Regions from separate parts of the Bradyrhizobium sp. UFLA01-814 genome, predicted to be linked through region 2. Evidence: predicted binding sites of a transcription regulator. Region 2 holds the regulator's gene; each other region holds the start of a gene.

Region 1 (5,128 bases), on a different contig from region 2:
GTCGTCGAGCGCGCGCTGCAGCACGGCCTCGAAGCCGGCGCGGTCCTTGCCGAACGGCTTGCTCTCGATGACGATGGTCGCAATGCCGCTCGCGGCCGCCTTCTCGAGCCCGGCAGCATCGGCACGGTTCGAGATCACGGCCACGATCTCGGCCGGGAAATCCGTTGCCTTCGCAGCCTCGATCAGCGCGGCCATGTTGGAGCCGCGGCCGGAGATCAGGATGGCGACGCGGCGCTTCATCGCGAGAGATCGAGATGACCGTTATAGACCACGCGATGCTCGCCCTCATGCGCTCCCTTGGCCTCGATCACCTCGCCGAGCAGCGTCACGGTCTCGCCGCCGGCGGTGAACGCCTCGGTCACGGCGTCGACCGCATCAGCCTTGACGATCGCGATCATGCCGATGCCGCAGTTGAAGGTGCGCAGCAGCTCGAGCTCGGCGATGCCGCCCTGCTCGGCCAGCCATTTGAACACCGGCAGCACCGGCAGCCGCGCCAGATCAATGCCGACGCCGAGATGCTTCGGCAGCACGCGCGGAATGTTGTCGGTGAACCCGCCGCCGGTGATGTGGGCGAGGCCTTTCACGGCGCCGGTGTCGCGGATCGCGCGCAGGCAGGATTTCACATAGAGCCTGGTCGGCGTCAGCAGCGCCGCGCCGAGCGTCATGACCGGCGCGAACGGCGCCGGCGCGTCATAGGCAACGCCGGACTGCTCGACGATCTTGCGCACCAGCGAATAGCCGTTGGAGTGCACGCCGGAGGAGGCCAGCCCGATCACGGCATCGCCCGCCGCGATATCCGCGGTCGGCAGCAAGGTGCCGCGCTCGGCCGCGCCGACCGCAAAGCCGCCGAGGTCGTAATCGCCATCCTTGTAGAGGCCGGGCATCTCCGCGGTTTCGCCGCCGATCAGCGCGCAGCCGGATTCGCGGCAGCCTTCGGCGATGCCGGCGACGATCTGCGCGGTGGCCTCCGGGTGCAGCTTGCCGCAGGCGAAATAGTCGAGGAAGAACAGCGGTTCCGCGCCCTGCACAACGAGGTCGTTGACCGACATCGCGACCAGATCGATGCCGATACCGCCATGAATGCCGGTCTCGATCGCGATCTTCAGCTTGGTGCCGACGCCATCGGTCGCGGCCACCAGAACCGGATCCTTGAAGCCGGCGGCCTTGAGGTCGAACAGCCCGCCGAAACCGCCGATCTCGGCGTCCGCGCCAGGCCGCGCGGTGGCTCGCACCATCGGCTTGATCAGATCGACCAGTCGATTGCCGGCGTCGATATCGACACCCGAATCCGCGTAAGTGAGCCCGTTTTTGCGCTCGGTCATGCCCAATTCCAGATGATCAGGGGCTGGTTACGAGGAATTCCGCCCCCGCGCAATGGCTCGCGGCGCTGCCGCCGCGATACTATGTAGATAACACAAGGCGGCTGCGCAAAAGAGCCGGATATCGAGTAAAATCAGGCTTCTAGCCGGGAAGCGATCCAAGTTGAGCATTCCGAACATCATCACCCTCGGCCGCATCATCCTGGTGCCGGTGATCGTCTGGGCCATCGTGTCCAGTCAGATGGAGATTGCGTTCGCGATCTTCGTGATCGCCGGCGTCTCGGACGCGGTCGACGGTTTCCTCGCGAAGCGCTTCAACATGACGAGCGAGCTCGGCGCCCTGCTCGATCCGCTCGCCGACAAGGCGCTCCTGGTGTCGATCTATGTCGCGCTCGGAATCTGGGGCGCGGTGCCGCGCTGGATCGTGATTCTCGTGGTGTCGCGCGACATCATGATCGTCTCCGCCGTGATTGTGTCATGGTTGTTCGACAAGCCGGTCGAGATGAAGCCGCTGATGGTGTCGAAGCTGAACACGGTAGCGCAGGTCGCGTTCGCGGCGCTGGTGCTAGCCTCGCTCGGCTTCGGCTTCGAGCCGCATCCTTACGACTGGATCCTGATGGGCCTGGTCACGATCTTTACTTTGGGTTCGGTGTCCCTCTATCTCGTGGAGTGGGTGCGGCACATGAGCACGATCGAAGCTCGGTAGGCGGGATCCGGAAAAGTCGAAGCCGGTTTTCCCGCGACAAACGCGACGCGTTTGCGCATAGCTAAAATAGGGTGGTTTGGAGACTTGTGTGGCCAGTAGCGTTCAACCTCGTCAATTGGCCTTGGCCCTGCCGCACGAGGAGAAGCTGACCCGCGACGATTTCCTCGAGGGCCCCGCCAATGAGGCTGCGCTGGCGCTGATCGACGGTTGGCCGGACTGGCCGAACCGAATCATGCTGCTGGTTGGGCCTGACGGCGCCGGCAAGAGCCACCTCGCCGCGATCTGGGCCGAGAGCGCCGGCGCGCGCTCGACCGCGGCGCATGCGCTGACCGCCGACACGGTGCCGACCGCGCTTGCAACCGGTGCGCTCGTCGTCGAGGACCTGAGGCCGGCGGATTTCGACGAGCGCGCGATGTTTCATCTGATGAATCTGGCGCGCCAGGACGATGCCTACGTGCTGATCACGGCGCGCGTTCCGCCCTCGGCGTTCGAGATCGAATTGCGCGACCTGCGGTCGCGGCTGCGCGCGGTGCCGACCGTGACGCTGCTGCCGCCCGACGACCAGCTGTTCCGCGGCCTGATCGTCAAGTTCTGCGCCGACCGCCAGATGAGCGTGGACGAACCGCTCGTCAGCTATCTGAGCAACCGGATCGAGCGTTCCTACGTTGCCGTCCGGCAGGCGGTCGAGCTGCTCGATACCGAGGCACTCCGGCTCGGCCGTCCGGTCACACGGGCGCTGGCGGCGGAGCTGTTGCGCGATGCCTGACCGGTCCCCGCGGCTTGACGGCGCAGGCGAGCGGAACATCAATGTCATCGAAACGTCATCGCAATATCACATGGTTTCTGCGGCTCTCGGCTAGACCGCCCCGGCCCCTGCCCTGAATTGGACCAGCACTTGATGGACTCGGCACAAGCTACTGAAATCAAAGAAAAAGAGGCGGAATTTCCTGCCATTCCCGCAATCGCGACCAGCCCCGAGCGCTTCATCAACCGGGAGCTCTCCTGGCTGCACTTCAACCGGCGGGTGCTCGAGGAATCGGTCAATCTCGGCCATCCCGTGCTGGAGCGGGTCCGCTTCCTGTCGATTTCGGCGAATAACCTCGACGAGTTCTTCATGGTCCGTGTCGCCGGCATCAAGGCGCAGGTCCGCGAGGGCATTACCGAGCGCAGCCCGGACGGCCTGCTGCCGGCCGAGCAGCTCGTGATGATCAACAAGACCGTCTCGCAGCTCGCCTCCGACCAGCAGGCGATCTGGAGCGACCTGCGGGATATCCTGGCCAAGGTCGGCATCCAGCTGGTCGACGGCCGCGACGTCACCAAGTCCGAGCGCAGCTGGATCGAGGATCACTTCCTCCACAACATCTTCCCGCTGCTGACGCCGCTGGCGATCGATCCGGCGCATCCCTTTCCGTTCATCCCGAATCTCGGCTTCACGGTGGCGCTGCAATTGTCGCGGATCGCCGACGGCAAGGCGATGAACGCGCTGATCCGCATGCCCGGCAAGATCGACCGATTCATCCGCATCCCCTCCACCAAGGAAGGCGCGCCGGCGCGGCTGATCACGCTCGAGCAGGCTACCGGCCTGTTCATCGGCCGCCTGTTCCCCGGCTACACCGTCAAGGGCCAGGGCGCATTCCGCATCATCAGAGACTCCGAACTCGAAATCGAGGAAGAGGCCGAAGACCTCGTTCGCCTGTTCGAGACCGCGCTCAAGCGCCGCCGCCGCGGGTCGGTGATCCGGCTCGAGATCGAGGCCACGATGCCCGAGGAGCTGCGCATCTTCGTGCAGCACGCCTTGTCGGCCGCCGACGACGAAGTGATCCTGGTCGACGGCGTGCTGGCGATGAACGAGCTGTCGCAGCTCACCCGCCTCAATCGCCCCGACCTCGAATTCCCGCCCTATGTGCCGCGCCATCCCGAGCGGGTGCGCGATCATGGCGGCGATATCTTCGCCGCCATCCGCCAGAAGGACCTCGTGGTCCATCACCCCTACGAATCCTTCGACGTCGTGGTGCAGTTCCTGCAGCAGGCGGCACGCGATCCCGACGTGGTCGCGATCAAGCAGACGCTCTATCGCACCTCGAACAATTCGCCGATCGTGCGCGCGCTGGCGGAAGCCGCCGAAGCCGGCAAGTCGGTGACCGCGCTGATCGAGCTGAAGGCGCGCTTCGACGAGGAAGCCAACATCCGCTGGGCGCGCGACCTCGAACGCGCCGGCGTGCAGGTGGTCTACGGCTTCATCGAATTGAAGACGCATGCCAAGCTGTCGATGGTGGTGCGCCGCGAGGGCGGCAATCTCACGACCTATGTGCACACCGGCACCGGCAACTATCACCCGGTCACCGCACGCATCTACACCGACCTCTCCTACTTCACTTCGGATCCGATCATCGGCCGCGACGTCGCGCGGGTCTTCAACTACATCACCGGCTATGCCGAGCCGAGCGACATCGAGAAGATGGCGGTGTCTCCGCTGACGCTGCGCAAGCGGATCATCGAGCACATCCACGGCGAGATCGCCCACGTCAAGCACGGCCGGCACGGCGCGGTCTGGATGAAGATGAACGCGCTGGTCGACCCTGATATCATCGACGCGCTGTACGAGGCCTCGCAGGCCGGCGTCTCGGTCGAACTCGTGGTGCGCGGCATCTGCTGCCTGCGGCCGGGGCTGCCGGGATTGTCCGAGAACATCCGCGTCAAATCGGTGATCGGCCGGTTCCTGGAACACGGCCGAATCTATTGCTTCGGCATGGGCCAAGGCCTGCCGAGCACAAAAGCTGCTGTGTATATCTCGTCCGCCGACATGATGCCGCGGAACCTCGACCGCCGCGTCGAGGTTCTCTGTCCGCTGCAAAATCCCACGGTGCATCAGCAGGTTCTCGAACAGATCATGGTCGCGAATCTGAAGGACACCGAGCAGAGCTGGCAATTGTTGCCGGATGGGTCGTCAACGCGTATGAAGGCCGCGAAAGGCGAAGAGCCCTTCAATCTGCATGACTACTTCATGACAAATCCGAGTCTGTCCGGCCGTGGTAAGTCTCTCAAGGAATCTTCACCGCGCCGTCTCACGCGTCGCAACGAGCGACAGCAGCCATCGTCTTAA
Region 2 (5,128 bases):
TCGCCCTGCACCGGCTCGATCAGGATGCCGGCGGTGTGCGGACCGATCGCCTTCTTCAACGCCTCGATGTCGCCATGCGGCACCTGGTCGAAGCCGTCCATCGGCGGGCCGAAGCCTTCGAGATATTTCGCCGAGCCGGTCGCGGCCAGCGTGCCCAGCGTGCGGCCGTGAAAGGCGCCCTCGAAGGTGATGATGCGGTAGCGCTCGCCATGGCCCTTGGAGAAGTGATAATGGCGGACCAGCTTGATCACGCCCTCCATCGCTTCGGCGCCGGAATTGCAGAAGAACACGAAGTCGGCAAAGCTCTGCTCGCACAGCCGCGCGGCCAGCACCTCGCCGTCCGGGCTCTTGAACAGGTTCGACATGTGCCAGAGCTTGGTCGCCTGGTCCTGCAGCGCCTTGACCAGATGCGGATGCGCATGCCCGAGCGCGTTCACCGCAACGCCCGAGGTGAAATCGAGATAACGGTCGCCGTTGGTTGCGATCAGCCAGGCGCCCTCACCGCGCTCGAAGCCGAGATCGACCCTGGCGAAGACGGGGAGCAGATGCGACGTGGCAGCGTTGGTCATGGCGTTCACTGACGGTTTTTGAGCCGACAATTGCCGCGGGGCTTGACGCCAGCGCAGCAACGGCCAGCTTCGGAAAACAAAACGGCCGCCTTTGCGGGCGGCACGTGGCGGACATTCTATGCTGCGGTCGGTAGGTGTCAATCGCCACGAAGTGGCCTTCCTGCAATGCGAAACGAGCGCAATCCGGAGCATTCCGGTGCGGTGGAAAAGCCTCATCGCAATGCTTAACTGTATCGGAACATGTGGACGCACGGCCGCGGACTCTTGCGCCAGAGTCACGCCATATTGTAGCGTTTGGCCTGTCGGGTACGACATCTCGTGCGGCAGTACTGGACCCTCTAAGTAGCCTTCGTATCGCGCGTAAACGTTCGGGCGCAAGACCGCGCCCGGCGAGGGCTAAGGGATTCTGGCCGCAGGGATATTTGTCCAGATTGGCTCGCAGCGCCGCTCCAATGATTGGCCGGCGCTACGCGAAGGGAAGAATGCGATGACTGTATTGACCTGGTCCGACGATCGCGTCGAGCAGCTGAAGAAACTCTGGGAGTCTGGCCTGTCGGCCAGCCAGATCGCGGCGGAACTTGGCAATGTGACGCGAAACGCCGTGATCGGCAAAGTGCATCGGCTCGGCCTCTCCGGCCGCGCCAAGGCCCCCTCCACGGCCGCGCCGCGGCAGCGCAAGGCCCGCCCCGCCCAGCACATGATGCGGGTGGCGCGCCCGGTGTCCCGCGGCAACACCGCGCTGGCGCACGCCTTCGAGGTCGAGATGGAGCCCGATCCGATCTCCTACGACAATGTGGTGCCGATGAGCCAGCGGCTGTCGCTGCTCGAACTCAACGAGGCCACCTGTCACTGGCCGGTCGGCGATCCCTCAAGCCCGGAATTCTTCTTCTGCGGCGGCAAGGCGCTCGGCGGCCTGCCCTATTGCGCGCATCACTCGCGCGTCGCCTACCAGCCCGCCGCCGATCGCCGCCGGCCGTCGGCGAAACCGCAGATCAAGTGAGCACTCGGGAAACTACGGAAGACCTGAAAAACAAATCCCCGCGAAAGCGGGGATTTTTTTATGGCGCGTGGCCCGTTACATCATCGGCGTCGTCCCGGCGAAAGCCGGGACCCATAACCACTAATGCGTGTTGTTAGAAAGCCGTCTGGCCCCGTGCCGATTACGCCGGCCGCGGCGTATGGGTCCCGGCTCCCGTGCGCAATTGCGCACTAGGCCGGGACGACACCGTGCTACGGGATATGAATCCCGCAACGGCCATTACGGCTGCGGCTCGGCCTTGGCAAAGCGGTCGTCGAGCGCGTAGCCGGCGCCGCGCACGGTGCGGATCGGATCCTGCTCGCGGCCCGGATTGAGCAGCTTGCGCAGGCGGCCGATATGCACGTCGACGGTGCGTTCATCGATGTAGATGTCGCGGCCCCAGACGCTGTCGAGCAGTTGCTCGCGGCTGAACACGCGGCCGGGATGCTCGAGGAAGAATTCGAGCAGGCGATACTCGGTCGGCCCGAGATCGATCGGGCGGCCCGAGCGCGCCACGCGGCGCTTCTCGCGGTCGAGCTCGATGTCGCCATAGGTCAGCACGGTTGCAAGCCGCTCCGGGCTCGCGCGGCGCAAGAGGCCCTTCACCCGCGCCAGCAGCTCCGGCACCGAGAACGGCTTGACGATGTAATCGTCGGCGCCGGTGGCAAGCCCGCGCACGCGCTCGCTTTCCTCGCCGCGCGCGGTCAGCATGATGATCGGAAGCTGCTTGGTCTCGGGCCGCGCCCGCAGGCGGCGGCACAGCTCGATGCCGGACAGGCCCGGCAGCATCCAGTCGAGGACCACGAGGTCGGGAACGCGCTCCTTCAGCCTCGTGTCGGCATCGTCGCCGCGCCCCACCGTCTCGACATCGTAGCCTTCCGCATCGAGGTTGTAGCGCAACAGCGTCGTCAGCGCTTCCTCGTCTTCGACTACCAGAATGCGTGCGCTCATCGGTTTAAGTTCTTTCTCTGTGGTGATCCGTTGCCCAGACGCAAACCGAAACGCTTACTTCCTTGAGCATAGTCCCCGCGGAAACGAATTGTCGCGAGGATCGTCCAGTTTCACTCTTGCCGGTTTCGCGCTTGCCGATGATGCCTTCAGTTGCCCGGCACCGTGGTGGCAAAAGTGGTCATGTCCCCCTTCGGGCGCTTGTCGGTGATCTGCTGGCCCTCGATCATGTAGAACACGGTCTCTGCGATATTGGTAGCGTGATCGCCGATCCGCTCGATGTTCTTGGCGCAGAACATCAGATGGATGCAGAACGAGATGTTGCGCGGATCTTCCATCATGTAGGTGAGCAGTTCGCGGAACAGCGAGGTGCAGATCGCATCGACCTCCTCGTCGCCCTTCCAGACGTTCATCGCCGCCGGCAGGTCGTGCGCGGCGTAGGCGTCGAGCACCGACTTGACCTGCGACAGCACGAGGTCGGTCATGTGCTCGAGGCCGCGGATCAGCTTCAGCGGCTGGAAATCGCTCTCCAGCGCCGCGACACGCTTGCCCATGTTCTTGGCGAGGTCGCCGATCCGCTCGAGGTCGGTGGCGACGCGCATCGCGCTGACGATCTCGCGCAGGTCGATCGCCATCGGCTGGCGGCGCGCGATCGTCAGCACCGCGCGCTCTTCGATGTTGCGCTGCAGATTGTCGATCTCGATGTCGGCGGCGACCACGCGCTTGCCGAGCGCGACGTCGCGACGGATCAGCGCGTCGACCGACTCGGTAATCATCCGCTCGACCAGGCCGCCCATCTCGGCGACCAGGCGGGTCAACTCCTGCAGGTCGCTGTCGAATGCCTTGGCGGTATGTTCAGAAGCCATCGCTTGTCTCCCTCAAACCATGATCCCGGGGATCATGGTTTCGTGTCCTGAATTTTAGCATGCCCTGATCGGAAAACCGGTTTCCACTTTTCCGGATCATGCGCCGGTCAACCGAACCGGCCGGTGATGTAGTCCTGGGTGCGCCGATCGCTCGGTGAGGTGAAGATCTTGTTGGTGTCGTCGAACTCGATCAGCTCGCCGAGATACATGAAGGCGGTCTTGTCGGAGACGCGCGCCGCCTGCTGCATGTTGTGGGTGACGATCGCGATCGTGTAGTCCTCGGAGAGCTCCTGGATCAGCTCCTCGACCTTGGCGGTCGAGATCGGGTCGAGCGCCGAGCACGGCTCGTCGAACAGGATCACCTCGGGGCGCACCGCCACGGTGCGCGCGATGCACAGGCGCTGCTGCTGGCCGCCGGAGAGCGACAGGCCGGACGCGTTCAGCTTGTCCTTGACCTCGTTCCACAGCGCGCCGCCGCGCAGCGCCTTCTCGACCCGGTCGTCCATCTCGGACTTCGAGATCTTCTCGTAGAGGCGGATGCCGAAGGCGATGTTCTCGTAGATCGTCATCGGGAACGGCGTCGGCTTCTGGAACACCATGCCGACCCGCGCGCGCAGCAAGTTGAGGTCGAGCTTGGGGTCGAGAATGTTGGTCTGGTCCAGCATCAGCTGGCCGACCGCGCGCTGGCCCGGATAGAGGTCATACATCCGGTTGAAGATGCGCAGCAGGGTCGACTTGCCGCAGCCGGACGGGCCGATGAACGCCGTGACGCGGTTGGTGCCGAGCGTCAGGTTGATGTTCTTCAGCGCGTGGTGCTCGCCGTAATAGAAATTGAGATTGCGCACCGTGACTTTCGGCGGCGCTTCAGGCAGCGGAACCTGGGGAACGTGGCCCGCGGCAGTCGTGGAGACGGAAAGCTCGGTCATTTTGCGGCCCTTTCGGCACCAAGGATACGCGCGCCGATATTCAACGCGAGCACGGTGAATGTAATGAGCAGCGCACCGCTCCACGCCAGCTCTTTCCAGTAGGCGTAGGGGCTCTGCACGAAGTTGTTGATGGTCACCGGCAGGTTGGCCATCGTCTTGGTCAGATCCAGGCTGAAGAACTGGTTCGACAGCGCGGTGAACAGCAGCGGCGCGGTCTCGCCGGCGACGCGGGCGGTCGCCAGCAGCACGCCGGTGATCAGCCCCGATCGCGCGGCACGATAGGCGATCCGCTTGATCACCAGCGAACGCGGCAGGCCGAGCGCGGAGGCGGCCTCGCGCAGCGGATTGGGCACCAAGAGCAGCATGTCCTCGGTGGTGCGCAGCACGACCGGGATCACGATCACCGCGAGCGCGAGGCTGCCTGCGATCGCCGAGAAGCCGCGCATCGGCACCACCACCGCACCATAGATGAACAGGCCGATGATGATCGACGGCGCGCTGAGCAGGATGTCGTTGATGAAGCGGATCACCGAGGTCAGCTTGTCGTGCTTGCCGTATTCGGCGAGGTAGGTGCCGGCGAACAGGCCAAGCGGCGCGCCGATGCCGACGCCGATCACGGTCATGATGACCGAGCCGACGATGGCGTTGAGCAGGCCGCCTTCGGTCGAGCCGGGCGGCGGCGTGTTCTGGGTGAACAGCTGCACGCTGAGGCCGGCAAGGCCGTTGTAGAGCAGCGTGATCAGGATCAGCGCCAGCCAGGTGACGCCGAACAGCGCCGCGCCGACACAGAGTGCGCGGATG
Region 3 (5,128 bases), on a different contig from region 2:
AGCGCGCCGAGGAGTCGCTGCTCACCGCCGTGCCGCGCAACCGCCGGCAGGTCTACAAGATGCGGCCGATCATCGATGCCGTCGTCGACAAGGGCTCGTTCTTCGAGGTCGGCACCAATTTCGGCCGCCCGATCATCACCGGATTGGCGCGGATCGAGGGCAGGGCGGTGCTGCTGCTCGCCAGCGATCCCTTCCACTATGGCGGGTCGTGGACCGCGGACGCCTGCCAGAAGGTGGTGCGCTGGGTCGACTTCGCCGAGACCTTCCATCTGCCGGTGGTCTATCTGATGGACTGCCCCGGCTTCATGATCGGGCTCGAGGCGGAGAAGACGGCGACCATCCGCCACGGCGTGCGGGCGATGGCGGCGGTCAACCAGAGCACGGTGCCGTGGTGCACCATCATCATCCGCAACGCCTTCGGCGTCGCCGGCGTGGTGCATCAGCCGGCCAACCGCTTCTCGATGCGCTATGCGTGGCCGTCGGCCTATTGGGGCTCGCTGCCGCTCGAGGGCGGCATCGAGGCGGCCTATCGCGCCGAGATCGATGCGGCCGCCGATCCCGCCGCCAAGCTGCGCGAGATCGAGGATCGCCTCAACAAGCTGCGCTCGCCGTTCCGCTCGGCCGAGAAGTTCTGGGTCGAGGAGGTGATCGACCCGCGCAAGACGCGCTCGCTGCTCTGCGAGTTCGCACGCCTCGCCGAACCGATCCGCAAGGCCGGGCCGCCGAGCAACATGTCGACGCGGCCGTAAGGGCTCTCCAGCCGTCATTGCGAGGAGCGTAGCGACGAAGCAATCCACACCTCCGCAAGCGGTGACATGGATTGCTTCGCTTCGCTCGCAATGACGGTGAAGGAGCGACCGCGCCTCTACTCGGCTTCCCGATGCACGTCGTGGATCACGATGCCCATGCCGTTCTCGGGCATCTTGATCCATTCGCGCCGCTTCAGCGAGCGCTTGGTGTCCTCGTGCCCGCTCACCCAATGCTCGCGCATCGAGGTGCCGGAGAATTCGTGGTCCTTGGCGTCGCCCTCATAGGCCTTCTGCTGATAGATCAGCTGCAATAGCGTGATGCCGGGCAGCCGGGCGTTTGCCTTCTTGAGCTGGCGCTCCTCGTCCGAGAGCTGATCGTCGGGGATTTTTCCCAGCGCGCTGTGCAGGGCGGTGCGCAGATTGTAGGTCTTGCGATAGACGTCGGTGTTGTAGCGGGTACGCGACGAATACATGATGTCCTTGTGCCGGGCCATCACGTCCTGGATGTCGCGGGGCAGCGCGCCGCGCGCCGAGAACAGGTCGACCTGGAACACCAGCGAGTTCATGTTGTCTTCCTGGTCGAGCAGATGCTGCAGCGGCGTGTTGGAGACGATGCCGCCGTCCCAGAAATGATCGGTGCCGACCTTCACCATCGGCAGCGCAGGCGGCAGCGCGCCGCTCGCCATGATGTGCTCGGGAATGATCTCGTCATGGGCATTGTCGAAATAGATGAAGTTGCCGGAAAGCACGTTCACCGCGCCGACCGCGAAGCGTATCTTCTTGGAATTGATGCGGTCGAAATCGACCAGCTCGAGCAGGGACTCGCGCAGCGGCGTGGTGTCGTAGTAGCTGGTGGCGGTGCGCGCGCCGGCCAGGCTGAACCACGGATTGGTCTGATGCGGGGTGAAGAAGCCGGGCTGGCCCAGCGTCGTCGTCAGCCATGAGCTGGTGAGATTGCGCGCCTTGCGGAAGACGTCGCCGTCCGGCGTGTAGTGCCAGATCTTGCGGCTGGTGATGCGATCCCAGAATGTGTGCAGCCGCTCCAGCCGCTTTTCGGGCGGATTGCCGGCGATGATCGCCGAGTTGATTGCGCCGATCGAGACGCCGCAGACCCAGTCGGGCTCGATGTTGGATTCATGAAGCGCCTGATAGACGCCGGCCTGATAGGCGCCGAGTGCGCCGCCGCCCTGCAGGACCAGGGCCACGCGATCGCAGCCCTCGGGACGCCAGCCCGGCGTCGCGTGATCGATGTCGTCGAAATGCGGGGTTCGCGCGTCCATATCAGACACTCCAAAAATTCGCGGCGAGAATTCAGCGCGCCGATGACGCGGTGATGACAATTGCGGCGCCCACGCTCGGTGCATCCGGCATGCCTGCCTGCATGGTTAGCATTGGCCTCGGCAGCGCGACGCGGGTCACGCAAGCGCAACCGCAGGTCACGCACCTGACGGAAATCCCTCACATCGCTGTCAATCTCGGCCGTTAGCTTCCGGGCAAATTTTTCAAACAGGGGGTTATTGCGATGCGCAGGGAAGATCTGCTCAAGCTTCCGTCGATGCCGGCCGCCGGCCCGAGCTATCCTGCCGGTCCGTATCGCTTCATCGATCGCGAATTCCTTGTCATCACCTATGAGACCGATCCGGAGTTGATCCGCGCCGGTCTGCCCGAGCCGCTGGAGCCGATCGAGCAGGCGATCGTGCATTACGAATGGATCAAGATGCCCGACAGCTCCGGCTTCGGCAGCTACACCGAGTCGGGCCTCGTGATCCCCGCGCGCCTGCATGGCGAAGAGGTCAACTTCGTCTGCCAGATGTATCTCGACGATGATCCGCCGATCGCGGCCGGCCGCGAGATCTGGGGCTTTCCGAAAAAGTACGCCCATCCCAAGCTCGAGATCGTCAAGGACACGCTGACCGGTACGCTGGAATATGCCGGCCAGCTCGTCGCGATGGGCACGATGGGCTACAAGCACGAGAGCATGGCGGGCAATGGCGACGTCACCCGCGCTACGCTGTCGAAGACGCAAGTTAATCTGAAGATGATCCCCGGCGTCGACGGCCATCTCGAGGTCTGCCAGCTGGTCGCGATCAATCTGACCGACATCGTCGTCAAGGACTCCTGGATCGGACCGGGCCGGCTGCATCTTGTGCCCCACGTCAACGCACCGGTCGCCGATTTCCCGGTCAAGCGTGTCGTCGGCGCGCATCACTTCCTCGCCGACCTGACGCTGCCGTTCGGTCGCGTGGTCCACGACTACAACAAGGAAGCGGCAGAAGCGGCCGCGCCGACCGGCCTGGCCGCCGAGTAGGGCTGGCGCTGACATAAAACTGTAACGGCCGCGTCCTCCAATGTTGTGACGAAGGACGCGCTTGCTCGGTTTTGCGCGTGGGCGAGGGTTTGGGCATGTCATTTCGCGCGGTTGCTTTGGGGGCCGGCCATGCTGGCTGATCCACCTCCCGCTCCGGTCGGGTCGCTGCTGACCCGCGAGGCGGTCCCCGGTCTGGTCTGGGCGTTCCGCCTGCATCACGACGGCCGCGCCGAGGCGCTTCCGATCGATGCGCCGATCGAGCCGAGCCATGACGGACGGCTGTGGCTGCACTTCAACCTGACCGACGTCCGTACCCGGGCATGGCTCGCCAACATGCACATCCCGCAGCTGGCGCGGGACCTCTTGCTGTCGAACGACAATTTCCAGCAGATCCACGTCGTCGACAATTGCGTGTACGGCGTGTTTTCCGACCTGGTGCGGGATGTTGAGGCCGCGACCCGGGAGACCGGCTTTTTGCGCTTTGCGATGACCGAGCGCCTGCTGGTCAGCGGTCGCCATCAGGCGCTGTGCTCCGCCGATGCGACGCGCCGCGTGCTCGAGGGCGGCCATCGCGTCGGCAGCGTCGCGGCACTGCTGGAGAAGATCGTCGACGAGATCGCCGACACCATGGACCGCATGGCCGACAAGATCGGCACCGATATCGATGCGATCGAGGAGCGGGTGCTGGCCGAGGATACCGGATCGGAGCTGCGCAAGAATCTGAGCCGGATGCGCCGCACCTGCGTGCGCCTGCATCGCCAGCTCGCGGGCCTGCGTGTGCTGTTCCACCGGCTCGAGCAGAAGAACACCGACGATCTCAGCCCGGCGCTGCGGCTGCAGGCCGGCAAGCTCGCGCAGCGGCTCGACGGTCTCGACCACGACATCGTCGAACTGCACGAGCGCAGCCGCCTGCTGGAGGAGGAGCTGCGCTTCAAGCTCGAGGAGGAGAGCAACAAGGATCTCCACGCGTTGTCCGTCGTCACCATGATGCTGCTGCCGCCGACGCTCGTCACCGGCATCTTCGGCATGAACACCAAGGGATTGCCGCTGACCGATGTCGACAGCGGATTTCTGGTGGCCGCAGGCCTGCTGGCCGGGTCGGCGCTGCTGGCCTATCTGCTGATGCGGCGGCTCGGCATCGTCAAATAGCGCGAGCGCACCGCGGCATTCCCGATGTGCAGAGTTCTTTCCCGCGCGATGTTGGTGGCCGCGGCCCTCGCGCTCGGCGCGCCGGCGCATGCGGAAGACAAGGCCGTGGCCGATCGGATCGCGGATACCCGCGCTGCGCTCGAGGAGGCCGGCTACCAGTTCAGCCTGACCTATATCGGTGAGGGGTTTTCCAACGTCTCCGGCGGCGTCAGCAACGGCGCGGCCTATACCGGCCGTCTCGATCTCGGCACCACCATCGACCTCGAGAAGGCGATGGGCTGGAACGGCGCGACCTTCCACGCCAACATGTACCAGATCCACGGCGACGGGCTGTCGCGGAGCTATGTCGGCAACCTGTTCCTGGTGTCCGGCGTCGAGTCGCTGCCGGCGACGCGGCTCTATGAATTCTGGATCGAGCAGAAGCTGCTCGGCGGCAAACTTTCGGTGCGCGTCGGCCAGCAGGGCTCGGACGTCGAGTTCATCGACAGCCAGTACGACGACATCTTCATCAATTCGGCGCTGGGCTGGCCCGGCATTGTCGGCACCATTCTGCCGGCCGGCGGACCGTCGCCGCCACTTGCCGTGCCCGGCATCCGGTTCAAGGCCAATCTGTCCGACCGCATCACCGCCTATCTCGCACTGTTCGACGGTTCGGCTTCGCCGCCGCAGGGGACGGACGATCCGCAGATCTTGAACGCCCACGGGTTGAATTTCCGCGTCAACGATCCGCCGTGGTGGATCGGCCAGCTGAAATACAAGTTCGAGATCGGCGAGAGCAGGCTGCCGGCGACCATCACCGGCGGCACCTGGTATCACATGGGCTCGTTCGCCGACCAGCGCTTCTCGGCTGACGGGCTGTCGCTCGCCGATCCCGACAGCTCCGGCGACACGCGATGGCTGCGGCGGGACAACGGCATCTTCA

Evidence for each region. The regulator PhoB, encoded in region 2, activates phosphate uptake and scavenging genes when phosphate is short. The targets are predictions, from matches to a motif close to TGTCATNNANCTGTCAT.
Region 1: the regulator PhoB is predicted to act here: its motif matches at 2,834-2,850, upstream of PMN64_RS29175 (RNA degradosome polyphosphate kinase).
Region 3: the regulator PhoB is predicted to act here: its motif matches at 2,072-2,088, upstream of PMN64_RS29540 (acetoacetate decarboxylase).

Annotation. Positions count from the first base shown of each region.
Region 1 covers NZ_JAQOSR010000116.1:7,105-12,232, forward strand. The annotation lists gene purN (phosphoribosylglycinamide formyltransferase) at 1-240, opposite strand, end outside; gene purM (phosphoribosylformylglycinamidine cyclo-ligase) at 237-1,322, opposite strand; gene PMN64_RS29165 (CDP-alcohol phosphatidyltransferase family protein) at 1,483-2,025, shown strand; gene PMN64_RS29170 (DnaA ATPase domain-containing protein) at 2,114-2,791, shown strand; gene PMN64_RS29175 (RNA degradosome polyphosphate kinase) at 2,924-5,128, shown strand.
Region 2 covers NZ_JAQOSR010000040.1:11,303-16,430, forward strand. The annotation lists gene PMN64_RS14585 (aspartate aminotransferase family protein) at 1-569, opposite strand, end outside; gene PMN64_RS14590 (GcrA family cell cycle regulator) at 1,057-1,569, shown strand; gene phoB (phosphate regulon transcriptional regulator PhoB) at 1,828-2,538, opposite strand; gene phoU (phosphate signaling complex protein PhoU) at 2,685-3,401, opposite strand; gene pstB (phosphate ABC transporter ATP-binding protein PstB) at 3,509-4,327, opposite strand; gene pstA (phosphate ABC transporter permease PstA) at 4,324-5,128, opposite strand, start outside.
Region 3 covers NZ_JAQOSR010000118.1:23,889-29,016, reverse strand. The annotation lists partial or broken gene PMN64_RS29550 (carboxyl transferase domain-containing protein) at 1-749, shown strand, start outside; gene PMN64_RS29545 (patatin-like phospholipase family protein) at 866-2,029, opposite strand; gene PMN64_RS29540 (acetoacetate decarboxylase) at 2,272-3,057, shown strand; gene PMN64_RS29535 (transporter) at 3,187-4,206, shown strand; gene PMN64_RS29530 (carbohydrate porin) at 4,255-5,128, shown strand, end outside.